Regions from separate parts of the Lysinibacillus parviboronicapiens genome, predicted to be linked through region 3. Evidence: riboswitches for the same ligand, from Rfam matches in the RefSeq annotation. Region 3 holds a riboswitch; each other region holds the start of a gene.

Region 1 (6,602 bases), 1.6 Mb from region 3:
GGGCTCATAACCCGAAGGTCGTTGGTTCAAATCCGGCCCCCGCAACCAAATGGTCCCGTGGTGTAGCGGTTAACATGCCTGCCTGTCACGCAGGAGATCGCCGGTTCGATCCCGGTCGGGACCGCCATTTTTATAATAAGAGATTCATGATAAGCAAAAAGATTGAAGAAGCAAACGAGTGCATGAAGGAGCGTACTTAAGTACGTGACTGAATAAACGAGACTGGCTGATAAAGATATTTGCAGCTTAGCATGGAACGTATGGGTCAGTAGCTCAGTTGGTAGAGCATTAGATTGAAGCTCTAAGTGTCGGCGGTTCGATTCCGTCCTGACCCACCATATATGCGGGTGTAGTTTAATGGTAAAACCTCAGCCTTCCAAGCTGATGTCGTGAGTTCGATTCTCATCACCCGCTCCAAAATGGGCCTATAGCTCAGCTGGTTAGAGCGCACGCCTGATAAGCGTGAGGTCGATGGTTCGAGTCCATTTAGGCCCACCATTATTCCGAAGTAGCTCAGTTGGTAGTAGCACCTGACTGTTAATCAGGTTGTCGCAGGTTCGAGTCCTGCCTTCGGAGCCATGGCCCCTTGGTCAAGCGGTTAAGACACCGCCCTTTCACGGCGGTAACACGGGTTCGAATCCCGTAGGGGTCATCAAGCATGTAGCATGTTGTTGCTATATGCTTTTTTTTGATTTTTTTGTGTCCTACGTGAGTTTACGCCTACAGTTATAGATTGTAGAGGGGTATAACAATCTTTTTCATCATTCTTTAATGGAGATAAAGTCTAAGATTTTATAGTGGCAAAAATATAATTGAAAAAAGTATGAGCTTAAATTTGAACAAAGTATTTCATATATGCAATATGTATGTTTTCTAGTAGATTTTTTCATGGTGAATCCTGTGCCATTGTTCTAATATGAGAATAGATGGAGGAAATCGACATGAATTTACTAGAGGTACAGCGGTTTTTAGCACTTTATCAATCAGAACAAAATGAGTCCGAAACATGGCTGGCAAATAGATTACAACAGGTGGAATCTGAAGGGGAGTATAACCCGACAACAGAAGAATTAGTTTTTGGAGCACGGGTAGCATGGCGTAACAGTAATAAATGCATTGGTCGTTTATTTTGGCAATCGCTACATGTTGTTGATGCACGTGATATCTTAGATGAGCAGTCCATTTTTGAAACTTTGCTGGCACATATTCAGTATGCAACAAATGATGGGAAAATCCGTCCGACAATTACGGTGTTTGCACCAGAACGTGTGCGTATATGGAATCATCAGCTTATTCGTTATGCAGGCTATGAAACGCAAGAGGGAATCGTTGGTGATTCACATTCTATCGCTTTCACAAAAATATGCAAATCGCTAGGCTGGCAAGGTGAGGGAACAGCGTTTGATGTATTGCCCCTGATTGTGCAAGTAGATCAGCGAACACCACAATTATTTACAATCCCACCTGAATATATTTTAGAAGTCCCTATTCGTCATCCACAATATTCAAAGGTCGAGGCGCTTGACTTAAAATGGTATGCTGTACCAATTATATCGAGCATGCGCTTTCAGATGGCAGGAATTGATTTTCAAGCGGCACCATTTAATGGCTGGTATATGGGCACAGAGATTGGTGCACGCAATTTAGCCGATCACGATCGCTATAACATGCTACCAGCAATAGCAGAAATATTTGGGTTGGATATGACAAAGCAGGTATCACTATGGAGAGATCGTGCATTAGTTGAGTTGAATATTGCAGTGCTGCATTCCTTTAAAGAAGACGGCGTTAGCATAGTGGATCATCACACGGCAGCACAACAGTTTAAGCTATTTGAAGAAGCAGAAGAGAAGGCAGGACGAGAGCTAACAGGTAACTGGGCATGGCTACTTCCGCCACTATCGCCCGCTGCAACACATATCTTTCATAAGCCTTTCGTCAATGTTTACAATACGCCAAACTATTTTTATCAGAAGCCCCCTTACTGAATAGAACAGGCAGCACATCACAAGCACATGAGCTGCCTTTTTTATTTAATTCACATATTCATTCTTAGATGCTCTCATAGAGCAGAAGAAGAGTAGTAATGCCACCACAACGAAGAGCCAGCCAGCGATGTTCCAGCCTCCAAATAAATCATGCAGATAACCAAATAAGATTGGTCCAACTGCTGCTAGTAAATAACCAATAGATTGTGCAAAGCCAGATAAATCAGCTGCTTCGTAGGCCGTGCGTGTACGTAGAGTGAAAAACATCATGGCTAACGCAAATGAAGCTCCCCCGGCTAAGCCAAGAAGCATCATCCAAAGAACTGCAAGACTTGTCCATTCCATTACTAAACCAATAAAGCCAATAACATAAAACACTGTAAAAATTATGACAAGAGGACGTTGGGATTTCATTTTGCTTGCAATAATAGGTACAACTAGCGCCATAGGTATCTGTGAAAACTGCATTGTTGAAAACATCCAGCCAGCACGATCGGCAGCGAGTCCTTGGGCAATATAAATTTCAGGTATCCATGCCGCCGTTGTATAAAATATGAGTGATTGTAACCCCATTGCCCCCGTTACAGCCCAAGTTACCGGTGATTTCCATAATGGTATACGCGCTTTCGTAGATACGAAAGCAACTTCAGGTTTATTCGATTTTAATTGTGGTATCCAAACTATAATGGTAAAGACAACTAGAATAAGAGCTATTGCGAGAGCTCCTTGCCAACCAAGAAAAGAATTGGCTACTGGATAACTAACACCAGCCCCTACACCTGCTGACAGGTTCATAGACACTGTGAAGAATGCCATTAGTAAACCGACGTGGTAAGGAAATTTCAGTTTCAGTAAACCTGGTATAAGCACATTACCAAAAGAAATCGCAACCCCAATTAGTACGGTTCCGAGAACGAGTAGTGCAGTTGTACCAAGGGATCGAGTGATAATGCCAAATGCTAATAAAATTGTTGATAAAAACAATGTCAATTCTAAACCTAATTTGCGTGCAATGACTGGGGCAAATGGTGATATAATCGCAAACGCTAGTAATGGAATTGTTGTCAAAAAGCCGGCGAGTACGTTGGAAATGCCAAGGCCTTCACGAATGAAGGAAATAATTGGACCAACGACAGTTAGTGGCATCCGTAGTGTAGAAGCTATAAAAATAACACCAATGACAAGTAATAGCGTTTTTCCCTTCCAGCTAATTTTTTTGCTAGGATAAGTAGCATGTTCATTAGTTGCCAAAATAAGTCCTCCTTGAATTAAAACAATAATAATTCGAACAACTATACCACTTTACCACGTTATTAAAAATAGTAGAAAATTCTTAAAATATTGAATACTACTATTGTTATTGAAATGTCTAAGGTCGTATGATAAACTGAGTAACATCATAAATTTAATAATTATATGCCTCATGTTTGTATTGAGGTAGAGGTCGCGGTGTTTATAAGTATGCTAACGGAAATGACAAGCATTAAAGATGTTAGCTGAAAGGAAATACCGCCGAAGTGTGAGGGGACTTGAAAACCTCATGCTGGGGCTGTTTCCGAAAGGAACAGAACTGTCACGTTGGAATGACGTGTTGCGCTATCATTTGAAAGAACTGGGGATTAACTTAGCCATCACAACGTTCATACGTTTATGTGATGGCGTTTTTTATTTCTTTACGGTAGGTATGTGATTACCTACTGACTAAAGTAGAATCTCCGCTGACTGATAGGTACGCATTTTACTGTACCTAATTCGCCAATGTTATGATGTGTGAACACAATGGGTACAATTACGTCGAGGTGAATATGAGTACCTCTTATAAAAGGAAGGAAGCTTTAACGTGAGTGAAATAAAAGTTAATCAGCTTGGACATAAACCGCCAAAGCTAAAAAAAGAATTAAAAAGTCGTCATATAACAATGATTTCGCTAGGCGGCACAATTGGTACTGGACTATTTTTGGCAAGTGGTGGTGCCATTGCACAGGCAGGCCCTGGTGGCGCACTACTTGCTTACGCCTTAATCGGTATTATGGTGTATTTTTTAATGACAAGCCTAGGGGAAATGGCTGCCTACATGCCATCCTCGGGTTCGTTTAGTACGTATGCCAGTAAATTTGTAGATCCAGCACTAGGTTTTGCACTTGGTTGGAATTACTGGTATAACTGGGCCATTACGATCGCAGCAGAAATTGCGGCTGTCTCACTAATCATGAAATACTGGTTCCCAGATAGCTCGTCAGCACTTTGGACAGTATTGTTTATTGCTATAGTACTATCATTTAATCTTCTATCAGTAAAAAGCTACGGTGAGAGTGAATATTGGTTTGCAATGATAAAGGTTGCAACGGTTATTATCTTCATTATTGTCAGTATTCTGATGATATTTGGTATTTTGGGCGGGCAAGCACCCGTCGGCTTCACGAATTTCTTCATTAGTGATGGGCCTTTCCATGGTGGCTTCCTTGCTACATTTGGTATTTTCTTAGCAGCGGGATTCTCGTTCCAAGGGACAGAGCTACTTGGTATTACGGCTGGGGAAACAGATGACCCAGGGAAAAATATTCCTAAAGCAGTGAAATCTGTGTTCTGGCGTATTATTTTATTCTATATTTTAGCGATTGCAGCCATTGGGATGCTTATTCCGTTTACAGATGCACGTTTACTATCTGAAGACATTGCAGTCTCTCCATTTACACTAGTATTTGATCGATTAGGTATCGCCTTTGCAGCTTCACTGATGAATGCCATTATTTTAACAGCTATGCTTTCAGCGGGAAATTCAGGGCTCTATGCGTCATCGCGTATGCTATGGCAATTAGCTGTTGATGGACATGCACCGAAAGTCTTCATGAAGTTAAGTCGCCGTGGAATACCAATTTATGCTTTAATGGCGACATTAGCAGTAGGCAGTCTTGCGTTTCTAGCGTCCTTTTTTGGTGATGGGGTTGTCTATATATGGCTGCTTAATGCCTCGGGTATGTCAGGCTTTATCGCATGGCTCGGTATCGCCTATAGCCACTACCGTTTCCGTAGAGCTTTCGAGGCTCAAGGTCTAGATTCGAAATTACTACCCTATAAAGCGAAGCTATATCCATTTGGTCCGATTTTTGCCTTTACAGTGTGTATGATTGTTGTAGTCGGTCAAAACTACACAGCCTTTACAGGTGAAACAATTGACTGGTATGGCATACTGGTTTCATATATTGGAATACCGCTGTTTTTAGCATTATGGATTGGCTTTAAAGTAAAAAATAAAACGAAAATGATTCCACTTAAGGATTGTGATTTGAACGTGGAAAAATAGCTAATGGAGCTATCCTGTAAGTCATTGTAAAATGGCTAATAGGATAGCTTTTTTGGTAGTAAATAAAATAATCCTAAATTTCTTTAATATGGTAAGGTATTATAGATACGGAAGGTTAAATAGACATTTGTTTAGATATGATCTGTTTATTATACATAAAAAGTTTCTCTTAAGAAGAGAAGAGGTGCACATTATGCAAAAACATATATTACTAGTAGAAGACGATGAAGCCATCCAAGAAATGGTGGAAAAATTTTTATTGATGGAGGGATTTCTCGTTTCCTCTGTTTCAAATGGTGAAGAAGCTGTACAACAATGTTTAAGTACTTCGTTTGATTTAGTCATTTTGGATATTATGATACCAAAACTTGATGGATTAGAAGTTTTAAAGATTATTCGTCAGCAAGAGGCACTTCCAATTATTATTATGTCTGCAAAAGATAGTGATGTCGATAAAGCGCTAGGATTAGGGTTGGGAGCAGACGATTATATTGCAAAGCCGTTTTCAATGTTGGAGTTTTCAGCGAGGGTAAAAGCGGCGATTAGACGAGCGACCAAGTATTCGAATCAGATTGAAGAAAAGCAAGATGTATTAATCGTCGGTGATTTATCAATTAATGTAACTAATTTTTCAGTTGAAAAAAATCAGCAAATAGTAAAACTTACCTCAAAGGAGTTTGGAATTTTAAAGCTGTTTGCCACAAATCGTAATCGAGTATTTACAAAGCAGCAAATCTATCAGCAGATTTGGAATGATGAATATTATGGTGATGAAAATATTATCAATGTCCATATAAGAAGGCTACGAGAAAAAATTGAAGATGATCCATCCAATCCCCAATATATTAAGACATTATGGGGAATTGGCTATAAGTTAGAAGGTTGATTGTATGGTTTTGTTGTTATCTATGATTATTGTATTACTCATTGGGATTATTGGTTTTCAGGTCAAAGAAAAGAAAAAACAAAATGCTACTATTTATTACATGCATAATAAGCTGCAATCAATAATGACAGAACAAACAAATGAGAAAATTTTAGTTTCGACGACGAATGGTGAAATAAAGCAATTACTGAATGCCATGAATACATTACTTAATCATAATCAAAGAATATTGGCCACGCATCGAAAAATGGAAGGTTCTATGAAAAAGATGCTTGCTAATATTTCACATGATCTCAAAACACCACTGACAGTAGTCCTAGGCTATATTGAGATACTTCAACTAGACAAGCCAATCAGCAATGACGAGCGGCAAAGATTGCTGGCAGGTGTTCATACAAAAACACTGGAGGTATTGAGCATTATT
Region 2 (6,602 bases), 940 kb from region 3:
AGTAGGCTTTGAATATGGTTACAATTTAGAAAAAGGTAATGTATTATCAGTTTGGGAAGCACAATTTGGTGACTTTGCGAACATGGCGCAAGTGATGTTTGACAACTTCATTTCAGGGGCACGCTCTAAATGGGGTCAAAAATCAGGTTTCGTTATTCTGTTACCACACGGTTATGAAGGCCAAGGTCCTGAACACTCTTCAAGTCGTATGGAACGTTACTTACAAATGTCAGCTGAAAATAACTGGTTTGTAGCAAACTGTTCGAATGCAGGTAACTACTATCACTTATTACGTCGCCAAGCAGCGATGCTAGAAACTGAAGGAGTACGTCCGCTTGTAGTTGTATCGCCAAAATCATTACTGCGCCACCCATTGGCAGCAGCAAATGCTGAACAACTAGCAAATGGCTCATTCCAAGAAGTTATTGAGCAACCTGGCTTAGGTACAAATACTAAAGCAGTTGAACGTATTGTATTAGGTACTGGTAAGGTCATGATTGATTTAGCTGATCGCATAAAAGATGGAGAAGGCTTCGATCACGTACACATCGTACGTGTGGAACAACTTTACCCATTCCCAACTGCGCAAGTAGCTGATATTATAGCTAAGTATCCAAATGCAAAAGAGATTGCTTGGGTACAAGAAGAGCCTAAAAATCAAGGTTCTTGGAATTACGCATTAGAAACGTTATACGAACTTTCTGCAGGTAAAAAGCTTCGTTATGTAGGACGTCCTGCAATGAGCTCGACTTCAGAAGGCGATGCAGATTCTCATAAAGCAGCTCAGGCAGCAATCATTGATGAAGCAGTTGCTGAATCGGTAAAAGTTAAATAATCGCGTAATTATCACTGAAATACTGGGCTATTAGCCTTAGGCAGTAGCCCTTTTATGTGCATGCATTATGCACGTTAATCAAAGGAGGAAATGAAAGTGGCTGAAATTAAAGTCCCTGAATTAGCAGAATCGATTACAGAAGGTAGTATTGCACAGTGGGTAAAAAAAGTGGGCGACCGCGTTGAAAAAGGTGAATTCATCGTTGAACTTGAAACAGATAAAGTAAACGCTGAGATCATTTCAGAAGAAGCGGGTGTGTTAACACAAATTTTAGCTGAAGAAGGCGATACTGTACTTGTAGGTCAAGTTATCGCAGTTGTAGAAGCTGGCGAAGGTGCAGCACCTGCTCCAGCAGCTTCAGCACCTGCAGAAGCAACACCTGCAGCACCACAAGCAGCTCCTGCACCTGTAGCAGCAGCTCCAGTTGTAGAAGAAACTTCTGGTGAGCGTGTAATCGCATCTCCAGCAGCTCGTAAACTTGCGCGTGAAAAAGGCATTGACCTTGCTGCCGTATCTCCAGTAGATCCACAAGGCCGTGTCCGTGTACAAGATGTTGCAGCTCATGGTACAGCACCAGTGGCAGCTCCTGCAGCACCTAAAGCAGTGGCAGCTGTTGATGAATCACGCGTGACAGTTGAAAAAATGAGCCGTCGTCGTCAAACAATTGCTAAACGTTTACTTGAAGTAAAGCAATCAACAGCGATGCTAACTACATTTAACGAAGTAGACATGACTAACGTGATGGCATTACGTTCTCGTAAAAAAGATCAATTCTTTGAATCTACAGGCTCTAAACTTGGTTTTATGTCATTCTTCACAAAAGCAGTAGTGGCAGCACTTAAAAAATACCCATATGTCAACGCACAAATTGTTGGTGATGAAATCCACTTAAACAATTTCTATGATATTGGTGTAGCTGTATCAACTGAAGAAGGTTTAGTAGTACCAGTTGTACGCGATGCTGACCGTAAAAACTTTGCTGAAATCGAGGATTCGATTGCAGACTTAGCGAAAAAAGCACGCGACAAAAAATTAGGTTTAAGTGATTTATCTGGTGGTTCATTCACTATTACTAACGGTGGTGTATTTGGTTCATTAATGTCTACACCAATTATGAACGGTACACAAGCAGCTATCCTTGGCATGCACACGATTAAAAAACGCCCAGTGGAAGTTGATGGCGAAGTTGCCATTCGTCCAATGATGTATCTTGCGTTATCTTATGACCACCGTATTATCGATGGTAAAGATTCTGTAGGCTTCCTTAAAACTGTTAAGGAATTACTTGAAAACCCAGAAGATTTATTATTAAATTCTTAATAATTAGAGTCAACTCCTCCAAGCTATGTGCTTTGGGGGAGTTTTTTATTCATATTGAGTAATTAAATGGTTTTTTTGATGCCCATAATTTTGTATAATAGATAAATACTAGAAACTGTGTATTTAGAATTAAATCATTAGTCTGAAAAGTGATAAAACTACCTTGACGAATAGCCTATTTTTATAGTAGTATCTAAATATCAATTAAATAAACAAACCTCACGTTCCTTTGTGAGGTAGAGGCGCGATATTTATTAGTTCATTGTTGAGTTTAAGCAAGCGAAGACGCAATGGAGAAGGAAATGTCGCCGAAGTATAAAAGGAGCTCGTACTTTTATGCTGGGTCTGCAGTGAATAAGTGCAGGACTGTCCTAGTAGATATAATTCCAGTTTACTAGGTTGTGCTATCTCGGAAACATGGAAATTATAGTGAGGATTTGGGCAACTGTTAATAAAAGGTACGACCTAAGTTCTGGACTTAGGTCGTTTTTTTGTACAGTTGTTTTATTTTTTTACAGAAAAGGGGAGTTTTGTATGAAAAGAAAATGGTTGCTATTTATGTTAGCCACAATGACTGCAATTGTATTAGCTGCATGTGGTTCAGATGACAAAAAAGATAACGCGACTGACAATGCTGGGAAAGAAGAAGAAGGTGGCGAGTTCCGTGTTGGGATGGAAGCAGGCTACCCTCCGTTCAACTGGACACAGCAAGGTGATGCAAATGGCGCAGTGAAAATCGCTGATAATGCGGAATATGCAGGCGGTTATGATGTACAAATGGCGAAAAAAATGGCTGAAGGTTTAGGGAAAGAATTAGTTATTGTTAAACTTGAGTGGGACGGTCTAGTGCCAGCTTTACAATCAAATAAAATTGATGCCATTGTGGCGGGTATGTCTCCTACAAAGGAACGCAAACAAACAATAGACTTCACAGAGAACTACTATACATCAGATTTTGTTATGGTCATTAAAAAAGGTAGCCCATATGAAAATGCCAAATCCATACAAGATTTTTCTGGTACAAAAGTTACCTCTCAATTAAACACTTCTAACTACGAAGTAATCGATCAAATTAAAGATGTGAAAAAGCAGACAGCAATGGAAAACTTCTCAGCAATGCGTGTTGCATTAGAGGCTGGTAAAATCGATGGCTATGTAGCTGAACGTCCAGAAGGTATCTCAGCTGCAGCTGCAAATGAAAACTTTACATTTGTGTCATTTGAAGAAGGTTTTGATACAGATATCTCAAATACATCTATTGCGGTTGGTTTACGTAAAGGTGATGCTAATGTTGATAAAATCAATGAAATTCTAAAAGGCATTTCGGAAGATGATCGACAAAAAATTATGGAAGATGCAATTCTTCAACAACCAGCAGCACAGTAATATGGATGCACGGGCCATATATCAAGCCCGTGCAATCTATTTTAACCTTATTCAGTGAATTCTCATTGAATGGTAGTAATGTCTTGGGTAAAAGTCTCATAATTTGAAAGAAGCGATGCAAATTAAATTTAACAGACGATCAAGGCAAAGACCAAGGCATAATGGATATGAACAAGCAACAAGAAGTTGTTAGGAGGAGCATCATGAGTTTTGAATGGATTATTTCTATTATAGAAAACAACTGGCAAATGTTTTTACGGGGCGCTTATTATACGTTACTTATTTCAACGATTAGTACAATTATTGGTGCATTCATCGGATTTTTCATCGGTATAATGCATACCATTCCAACGCGTAAAAAGGGCATAAAGCATGTGATTTTAAAGCTTTTTAACTTTATATTGACATGCTACGTTGAATTTTTCCGTGGTACACCAATGATTGTACAAGCAATGGTGGTCTATTACGGATTAGATATTGCGTTTGGTATTGATATGCACTTTATTACAGCTGGTATTTTAGTAGTTTCTTTAAATACTGGTGCATACATGGCTGAAATCGTGCGCGGTGGTATTGTTTCTATTGATAGAGGACAATACGAGGCAGCTTCTGCAATTGGTATGAATCATATCCAAATTATGATACATGTCGTATTACCACAAGTTGCACGTAACATTTTGCCTGCAACAGGTAATCAATTAATTATGAATATTAAAGATACAGCTGTATTAAACGTTATTGGCGTAACAGAATTATTTTTCCAAACTAAATCTGTTGCAGGCAATAATTTCCGATATTTTGAATCATTCTTCGTTGCATGTGTACTATACTTTATCATGACTTTTACAGCATCACGTATCTTACTTTATGTTGAAAAAAGACTTGATGGTCCAGATGCATATCAAAAACAACAGAAAGAAACATTATAGGGGGACGCACAAATGGCAGTCATTCAAATTGAACATTTAAGTAAATCATTTGGACGTAACCAAGTGTTAAAAGATGTGAATTTTCAGGTAGAAAAGGGAGAGGTTGTGTGTTTAATCGGTTCCTCAGGGTCCGGCAAATCAACACTACTTCGTTGTATTAATTTATTGGAAATACCAAGTGGCGGTCAAATTATCTTCAAGGGTGAAAATATTTTAGATGAAAAACATAATATTCAAGAATATCGTACGCATTTAGGAATGGTATTCCAGCAGTTTAACTTGTTTAATAATCATGATGTTCTTAAAAATTGTACTGTTGGTCAAATAAAAGTGTTAAAACGTTCTAAAGAGGAAGCAGAGCAAACGGCTTTAAAATATCTTGAAATCGTTGGTATGGCACAATATGTTAATGCGAAACCTCGGCAGCTATCTGGTGGTCAAAAGCAACGTGTCGCGATTGCACGGGCATTGTCGATGAATCCTGAAGTCATGCTTTTTGATGAACCAACGTCAGCCCTTGATCCTGAGATGGTTGGGGAAGTATTGAAAGTCATGCGCCAACTAGCCGATGCAGGAAACACGATGCTGATTGTTACACATGAAATGGAGTTTGCAAAGGAAGTCGCAGATCGTGTCGTATTCATGGATAAAGGTGTCATTGTAGAAGAAGGCGCACCATCCAAAGTGTTAGTAAATCCTGAACACGAACGAACAAAAGAGTTCTTAAAACGCACTTTGAAATAAAGAAAAAATTAATTTCGGACGCTTTACTGGAATGCCAGTATCAACTTAGCACCCGGTTCTAATGAAAAACATAAAAATAAGTGAGCCTATAAAACAGGCTCACTTATTTTCTAGAATTCCATTCTGAATACAAAACAAAGCAAATGACAAATGCAATAGCAATGATAAAAAACCATTGCGGTACACCACCAAAACTCATGTACAAACACCTCTTATAAGAATTGTAACAGGTTTAAATGGACATGCAAACAGTCTTTGCGGACAAAATATAAACTTCTATGGTTTTTTTCTCCACAAAAGTACTAAAATCGTATAAAATAAAGTGAAACATCATCAAGGAGATATTTTTCATCTCTCCAGTGATTAGTTGTTGAACCAATGGAGTACTGATAAGTGTTTGATTTCCCAGTTAGAAACTTTACTTAAACTGATTTTAAGTGAGCCTCTAAACACTTGTTAGTACAGGGTAAAAAATTAGACGATAGCCAAGTGCTAGTAAAGAGAGGTAGAGATTATGTTACATTTAAAATGGAAAGATGCACCAACACTACGCACAGTCACTTGCAAACATACTAATGCATCAAAATACTTAGTTTCCAACGTATTAACAGTAGGGAAAGAATATGAAGTGAAAAATGAAACAGAAGAATTTTTATTCATTATCGACAATACGGGGAATATTGGCGGCTATTATAAAGATTATTTTGCATGAGCTAAAAAAGGGTGTCTCAAAGTTAATTTTGAGACACCCTTTTCCTATGAGTAAATGTATAATGTTGCTCAACTATCTTTTTAAATCAGTTACACTCTGGAGCTGCTGCCTTTCTTTTTCTGTCGCTGTGTGCAAAGCAAAGACGTCTTGTATAGCTAATTGAAGTTCGCGTTGTGTTTCTTTAAACTTTGTTACCTGTTGTTCAAAGGTAGAGTTAGTAAAGCGTTCATTTGTCCGAGCTAGTCGTTCTTCTAGTTGAGCGTAATGATTATCCATATTCATCGACAACATCATGGCTAATTGATTTTTCCAAAGTGGGATAAGTGTCACAATTGAAAATTCAATTTTTTCTGCTAGTGTTTGATTTGCTTTCTGAATCATGCGAATTTGTGGCGCTGTTTGTAGGGCTACTTGTTGTGAAACCTGTAAATCATAAATTCGTTGATCGAGACGTTCAATTTGTTCGGCAAAATCATTGAGCTGCTGGATAACAAGAGGCTGTTTATTTGTTTGTGCTTTTGCCACTTTTGCGGGCAATTCAATTTCAATGACTTGCTGCTTCTTCATTTGACCGGCTGCAATAGCAGTTGCTAATTCTTCAAAAAAGCCTTTATTATACGAATATAGTTGTTCGAGCATCTCAACATCATCAAAGAGCTGGAGCTGAGCGCGCTCC
Region 3 (6,602 bases):
GCCTTGCGCACAAACAGAGTGTGAGCGTTTTACAGGAACTAATGAGAATAAATCAACTTCAGTACCAACTTCAGCTGCTTTAATCGTTGCCATCAGACCAGCTAAACCGCCGCCGACAACAATTATTTTGCTTTTCGCCATGATTATTTCTCACTCCTCTTAAAAAATTGCCATGATTGCATGTGCTCTATAGTAGCCTCTATTGATTATACGAAAGCTAAAATAGCAGCCACACCCATAACACTTAAAATTACGAAAATAATGTTTGTTACATAAGTAGCAACCTTTTGAGCCTGTGGAGATTGTGTAATACCCCAGCTTACTAGGAATGCCCATAAACCGTTTGATAAGTGGAAAGTTGCTGATAAAATACCAACAATGTAGAATCCAAGCATAAATGGATTTGCAACGATATCTGCCATCATGTCGTATTCAACGTGCGCTCCAAGTGCTTTTTGAATACGAGTTTGGAAAATATGCCATGCAATGAAAATCACTAGGAATACACCAGTGAAGCGTTGTAATGAGAACATCCAGTTACGGTATGTGCTAAAACGACCTGTATTTGGTGTAGCTGTAAAAGCAATGAACACACCATAGAAAGCGTGGAACATTAATGGGATATAAATAATTACCCATTCCATAAGCAACAATAGAGAATGTGGAAATAGTTCCATTACCCCTGTTGCTTCATTGTAAGCTTCTTCACCGCCAACAGCAGTGAAGTTTAATGACAAGTGGAACGCCAAAAACAAACCTACTGGAATGACACCAAGTAGAGAATGTAAGCGGCGCCATAAAAACTCTCGATCTTTCGACAAGACTGTTACCCCCCTTAGTACTTAAAATAGCACAACAAAAGAAGTCACCATTTTGTAAATGAAACTTCATTGACTGTGTATTTCATCATGGTACAATATTATGACATGTTTATTGTACTCTCAAGAGCTACGAGCGTCAAGGTAACTTGGAGTTTTTAATAGCCCTTATTAAAGTAATAATCTAGTACATGATGCGTTATTTTTTCTCGAAAAATCTATCTTTACTTTAACACTGCTAAATTATAAGAAAATTCTAAGAAAGAAGGATATCAATGTTAAATACTCCATCTCCTACAATATCATCATTTGGGTATGAGATAATCCGCGATCATATTCTATCTTCCATTCTTGGTAAACATGAAAATGACGTGCTTTATTGGGCTGGAAAAGAGCTTGCTAGGAAGTTCCCCTGTAAAAGTCAAGAAGAAATTATCGCATTTTTCGCAGATGCCTGCTGGGGTACTCTAGAACTTACGAAGGAATCGAAGGATGGACGTATCTTCCATTTAACAAATGAGCCAGCACTTTTACAACTTAAAAATCGTAGTTTTCGACTTGAAGCTGGATTTATAGCTGAGCAGATTCAGCAAGCAAAAGGCTATTTGACTGAATGCTACGATGAAAAACGTGAAAAGCAACAGCTCGTAATGTTTACCGTCAAGTGGGATGTGAAAGAGCGTATCATGAACACGATTCCGTCAGAGTAATAGAAAAAGATTGTCATTCCTGTCCCTTGCGAATGGCAATCCTTTTTTATTTTAACTCGTTATTGTCGACACACCTCTTCTTTATACTTGAAGCGCTTCAGCTAAATTAAATTCCGCATGCAAGGCGTTAGCTGCATGAATCATATCGTCTTGGGCGACAACAACAGATACTTTAATTTCTGAGGTACTTACCATTTTCACTGGAATACCTTTACGACGTAAACAATTAAACATACGTGCAGCAACTCCTGGATTCGACGCCATACCTGAGCCGATAATTGATACCTTCGCTAAGCCAACTTCAAAATCAGCAAAACTAAAACCTAATGATAATTTACTATTTTCTAAAACGTGTAGCGCTTCTGCAAATTGCTCTTTCAAAATCGTAAATGATACAGACGGCTTCAAGCCATCTATAATGGCCTGGACAATAATATCTACATTTATACGATTCTCTGCCAATACCGCAAATATATCTGCTAAGGAAGCATCTGAATAGGCATCATAGCCAACAGTTAAGCGGATAATGTCTGATTCAAAAGCCACACCACGTACGATTAAATTTTTTTCCATTTCAACTTCCTCCTTTAATAAGGTTCCAGCGACATCTACCATGCTCGAACGAATAACAACGGGCATTTGGAACTTTTTCGCTAGCTCCACTGCACGTGGATGTATAATATGCGAGCCCAAATTTGACAGTTCTAGCATTTCATCATATGAGATTTCCTTTAACTTTTGCGCTGCTGGAACATGACGTGGATCGGCTGTATAAACCCCGTCTACATTTGTGAAAATATCGACGCGTTCCGCATGAATAGCTGCAGCAATGGCAACCGCTGACGTTTCTGCCCCACCTTTACCAAGTGATGTAATGTTTTGAGCATCATCTATGCCTTGTTCACCCGCGACCACAACAATTTGCCCCTGTTCAAAATGTTTTTCAATACGCGTTACATCAATATCTTCAATACGTGCATTGCGGTGCTTGGCATCAGTTTGGACGCCTGCCTGCCAACCAGTTAAAGACACTACGTCATAGCCTGCTTCCTGAATTGCAATCGCCAATAACGCACTGGCTACTTGTGAAGTCGTTGAAAATAGTACGTCCAGTTCACGCTTTGAAGCATTGTCCGATATATCGCGTACTATCTTTGCTAACTCTTTGGATGTACGCCCCATTGCCGCTGTCACAACCACTACATCAAGTCCGCGCTTCTTTTCGGCAATTGCCTTATTCGCGACCTCCTGAATATAATCCGTTGACGCTATCGCTGGACCGCCAAATTTAAGTACAATTCTTGTCATCGTTCTCTTTCTCCTTTTAACTCGATTACACCTTTACGTGGATTGTAAATTGTGCTAACACGATTCTCACTTATCAATCCTAGAGACGCTTTAGCCAACTACATAAGCCACTTAGACGTTGACACAGTATAGTAAAACCTTAGCGATCATCACTCACTTTGATAAATGAATACATGCAAAATAATATAAAAGATCCGTCCTTTGAACATCAAAAAGGCAGCATTCACGAAATGTGAAAGCTGCCTGCAACATGAACAATATATAAAGCTTGCGCATGTGTGATAGCTCTCCGAAACCTCAAGATTCGACAGTCTTACATTTCTTAAATGCAAAACCAGCAAAGCATCGGAAACAACGATACTCCACTTCGGCAAGCTTCCCTTTCACACATTATCCTAGGGTTTGTTCCCCCTCCAATGCGCTACTATTAAACCTTGCACCTCTATCATCACTAAAATAGTGAATATTATATTAATAGTTACGTTAGCATATGTCTAGTCCTTTGACAATGCTTCTTGCTGAAAATAAGTGTAAATATTGCTAGCTAAATTAGCGGGTATGCCCGCCTCTTGTAGCGCGAGCTCGCTCGCCTCTCGTATTTTCTTCACCGAGCCAAAATGCTTTAACAACTGTTGCTTTCTCTTCGGCCCAATGCCCTCAATTTCATCGAGTACTGATTGGATTGCATTCTTTTCATGCTGTTGTCGGAGGAATGTAATCGCAAAACGGTGCACTTCGTCCTGAATGCGTTGTAATAAATAAAATCCGTCACTCGTACGTTTTAAAGCTACGACCTCTGGAGGATCTCCAAATAAAAGCTGTGAGGTATTGTGTTTATCATCTTTCGCTAAGCCAGCAATTGGTATAACAAGACCCAGCTCATCCTCTAACACTTCTCGTGCAACTTCCATTTGCCCTTTCCCACCGTCAATCAGTACTAAATCAGGCAATGGCAAGCCTTCCTTTAATACCCTTGAGTAACGGCGACGAATCACTTCTTGCATTGCCCCATAGTCATCATGCTTGGTAGCTGTGCGCGTTTTGTACTTACGATATTCTTTCTTTGCAGGTTTCCCGTCAACAAATACGACCATTGCTGATACAGCATCTGCCCCGTGCATATGACTATTATCAAATGCCTCAATTCGCAATGGGGCCGATATGCCCATCGCCTCACCGAGTGCCTCACATGCACCTATCGTACGCTCTTCTTGACGTTCGATGAGTTGAAACTTAGCCTTAACAGCAATCTCCGCATTTTTTGTTGCTAAATCTACTAGCTCTTTTTTCTGACCCCGCTTCGGCGTAAGTACCTTCACATCAAGTAGTTCCGTTAAAATGGTTGCATCTATGGCCTGCGGAATAAAAATTTCTTTTGGTTTAATGTGTTCAAGCTTCTCATAAAACCGACCAACAAATGTTAAAAATTCTTCCTCGGCATCCTGATAAATTGGAAAAATCGAAACATCTCGCTCAATCAGTTTGCCTTGGCGTACGAAAAAGACTTGTACACACATCCAGCCCTTTTCTACCGCATAGCCGAAGATATCTCGATTCGTCGTATCACTCGATACAATCTTTTGCTTTTGCATAACGGTATCGATATGAGCAATTTGATCGCGGAATTCCTTCGCTCGCTCAAACTCTAGGTTTTCAGCAGCTGCAAGCATTTTCACTTCAAGCTCTTTTTTGACTGTTTCAACCCCACCATTTAAAAACTTTGTCATATCCTCAATCATATCGTGATAAATTTGTGCATCTATTACTTTTACACAGGGTGCTAAACATTGCCCCATATGGTAGTACAAGCACACCTTTGATGGTAATTGCACACATTTTCTAAGCGGATATAAACGATCAAGTAGCTTTTTAGTCTCACTTGCAGCATATGCATTTGGATATGGGCCGAAATACTTCGCCTTATCTTTTTTTACCTTCCTTGTCGTAATTAGACGTGGATATTTTTCATTAGTAATTTTTAAATATGGATACGTTTTATCGTCTGTTAGCATGACATTGTATTTCGGATCATGCAATTTGATGAGATTAAGCTCTAAAATAAGTGCCTCTAGGTTTGACGATGTCACAATATATTCAAAATCCTCAATTTCACTAACAAGGCGCTGTGTTTTTCCCTCATGTGTTCCCGTAAAATATGAGCGCACACGGTTTTTAAGGATTTTAGCCTTTCCTACATAAATAATTGTGCCTTGCCTATCCTTCATCAAATAGCAGCCAGGCTGATCTGGTAAAATGTCAAGCTTGCGTTTGATTAAATCATTCATCGCCTACCTGCCCCCCCTTTTCTTACATTATATAACGAAAAAAAGCCAAGCACATCTAAAGATGGCCCGGCTTTTCCTTTATTGCTGATTAAGCGTGTTTCGTAATGAAAGCTTCTAATGCTTCTTTTGGTTGGAAACCAACTGTTTTGTCTACTAATTCCCCATTTTTGAATAATAGTAGGGAAGGGATAGACATGATTTGGTATTGCGCTGCTGTACCTTGGTTGTTATCTACGTCTACTTTAACAATTTTAGCTGCGCTACCTGCAGCGTCCATTTCTTCAAGCACTGGACCAATCATTTTACAAGGTCCGCACCAAGCAGCCCAAAAGTCTACAAGGACTAACCCTTCTTTAATATCATCTTGGAAAGTTGCATCTGTTGCATGTACAATTGCCATTTGAAATCCTCCTTAAATCTTACTATGCTTGTAGTATAGCATGGATAAATTCGCTGGAGCGAACAATCTGCTTAGATTGCATAATTTATGAAAAACAAGGATAAAAGAGTCGAAAAAGACATTATATTGATAATCGATTCAGCCTAATTTTCTTGAAAACGACCTTTATACACATACGTTAAGGTAATAAAGATATAAATGGCTAATGTAATACCTGTGACGATAATAGATGTTGTAAAAATAATGCCAATCAGAATGGCACTTAGCGCAATAATTGCAATCCACGTTGTATAAGGGAACCATTTTACCGCGTAGGCACTTGTTTTTTCGGCTTGTTTTTGACGCGACTTCAGGTGCGCAATGGCAATGATTAACCAAATAAATAACACCGTATATCCAAGGGAGCCCATTAGAAAATCAAAGGTTTTACTACCTGCAAATAAAGAAATGATTACACCCATGTATAAAGCTACAGTACACATCAATATAGCATATACTGGCACTTTTCTTTTCGATAAATGTGCAAATATTTTAGGAATACGTCCATCCACTGCTTGTGTATATAGCACGCGTGAGGAACCATAAAGCCCCGAGTTCATTGATGAAATAATTGCAAGTAAAACGACTGCGTTCATAATATGGTCTGCACCAGGAATACCAATCATGTTAAACACCATCACAAACGGACTTTCTGGCACTCCATTTACTTCATTCCAAGGAATTAAGCTAACGATAATAAAGAAAGGCAGTAAATAGAAAGTGACAATACGTACTAATGTACTACGCACAGCTTTTGGCACTACTTTTTCAGGATTTTTCGTTTCAGCTAGAGTAATACCAATAATTTCAGTACCACCATAAGAATAAATAACGACAAGCATGGCAGCAATTAAGCCCGTTGATCCATTTGGGAAGAAACCACCGTGCTCCGTTAAATTAGAAAATCCAACAGCTGTATGATTGCCAAAAGTAACTAGTAACAAAACTAATCCCGCTATGATAAACACCACAATAACGGTAATTTTAATTAACGCCAGCCAATATTCTGTTTCTGCAAAAACTTTAACCGATAATAAGTTAA

The links. Region 3 has a riboswitch for lysine ahead of C9J31_RS17090 (aspartate kinase). Riboswitches for the same ligand answer to the same signal wherever they lie in the genome.
Region 1: another riboswitch for lysine. It lies ahead of C9J31_RS01530 (amino acid permease); the one in region 3 lies ahead of C9J31_RS17090 (aspartate kinase).
Region 2: another riboswitch for lysine. It lies ahead of C9J31_RS12350 (transporter substrate-binding domain-containing protein); the one in region 3 lies ahead of C9J31_RS17090 (aspartate kinase).

Annotation. Positions count from the first base shown of each region.
Region 1 covers NZ_CP073713.1:279,300-285,901, forward strand. The annotation lists tRNA gene C9J31_RS01485 (tRNA-Met) at 1-48, shown strand, start outside; tRNA gene C9J31_RS01490 (tRNA-Asp) at 52-127, shown strand; tRNA gene C9J31_RS01495 (tRNA-Phe) at 263-338, shown strand; tRNA gene C9J31_RS01500 (tRNA-Gly) at 344-417, shown strand; tRNA gene C9J31_RS01505 (tRNA-Ile) at 422-498, shown strand; tRNA gene C9J31_RS01510 (tRNA-Asn) at 503-579, shown strand; tRNA gene C9J31_RS01515 (tRNA-Glu) at 581-652, shown strand; gene C9J31_RS01520 (nitric oxide synthase oxygenase) at 942-1,988, shown strand; gene C9J31_RS01525 (CynX/NimT family MFS transporter) at 2,034-3,239, opposite strand; lysine riboswitch at 3,419-3,595, shown strand; gene C9J31_RS01530 (amino acid permease) at 3,829-5,292, shown strand; gene C9J31_RS01535 (response regulator transcription factor) at 5,486-6,178, shown strand; gene C9J31_RS01540 (sensor histidine kinase) at 6,183-6,602, shown strand, end outside.
Region 2 covers NZ_CP073713.1:2,583,646-2,590,247, reverse strand. The annotation lists gene C9J31_RS12360 (2-oxoglutarate dehydrogenase E1 component) at 1-835, shown strand, start outside; gene odhB (2-oxoglutarate dehydrogenase complex dihydrolipoyllysine-residue succinyltransferase) at 932-2,155, shown strand; lysine riboswitch at 2,385-2,570, shown strand; gene C9J31_RS12350 (transporter substrate-binding domain-containing protein) at 2,690-3,541, shown strand; gene C9J31_RS12345 (amino acid ABC transporter permease) at 3,745-4,470, shown strand; gene C9J31_RS12340 (amino acid ABC transporter ATP-binding protein) at 4,483-5,214, shown strand; gene C9J31_RS12335 (DUF6501 family protein) at 5,729-5,926, shown strand; gene C9J31_RS12330 (toxic anion resistance protein) at 5,999-6,602, opposite strand, start outside.
Region 3 covers NZ_CP073713.1:3,519,753-3,526,354, forward strand. The annotation lists gene sdhA (succinate dehydrogenase flavoprotein subunit) at 1-141, opposite strand, end outside; gene C9J31_RS17080 (succinate dehydrogenase cytochrome b558 subunit) at 207-821, opposite strand; gene C9J31_RS17085 (YslB family protein) at 1,094-1,528, shown strand; gene C9J31_RS17090 (aspartate kinase) at 1,610-2,836, opposite strand; lysine riboswitch at 3,111-3,289, opposite strand; gene uvrC (excinuclease ABC subunit UvrC) at 3,331-5,121, opposite strand; gene trxA (thioredoxin) at 5,210-5,521, opposite strand; gene C9J31_RS17105 (amino acid permease) at 5,665-6,602, opposite strand, start outside.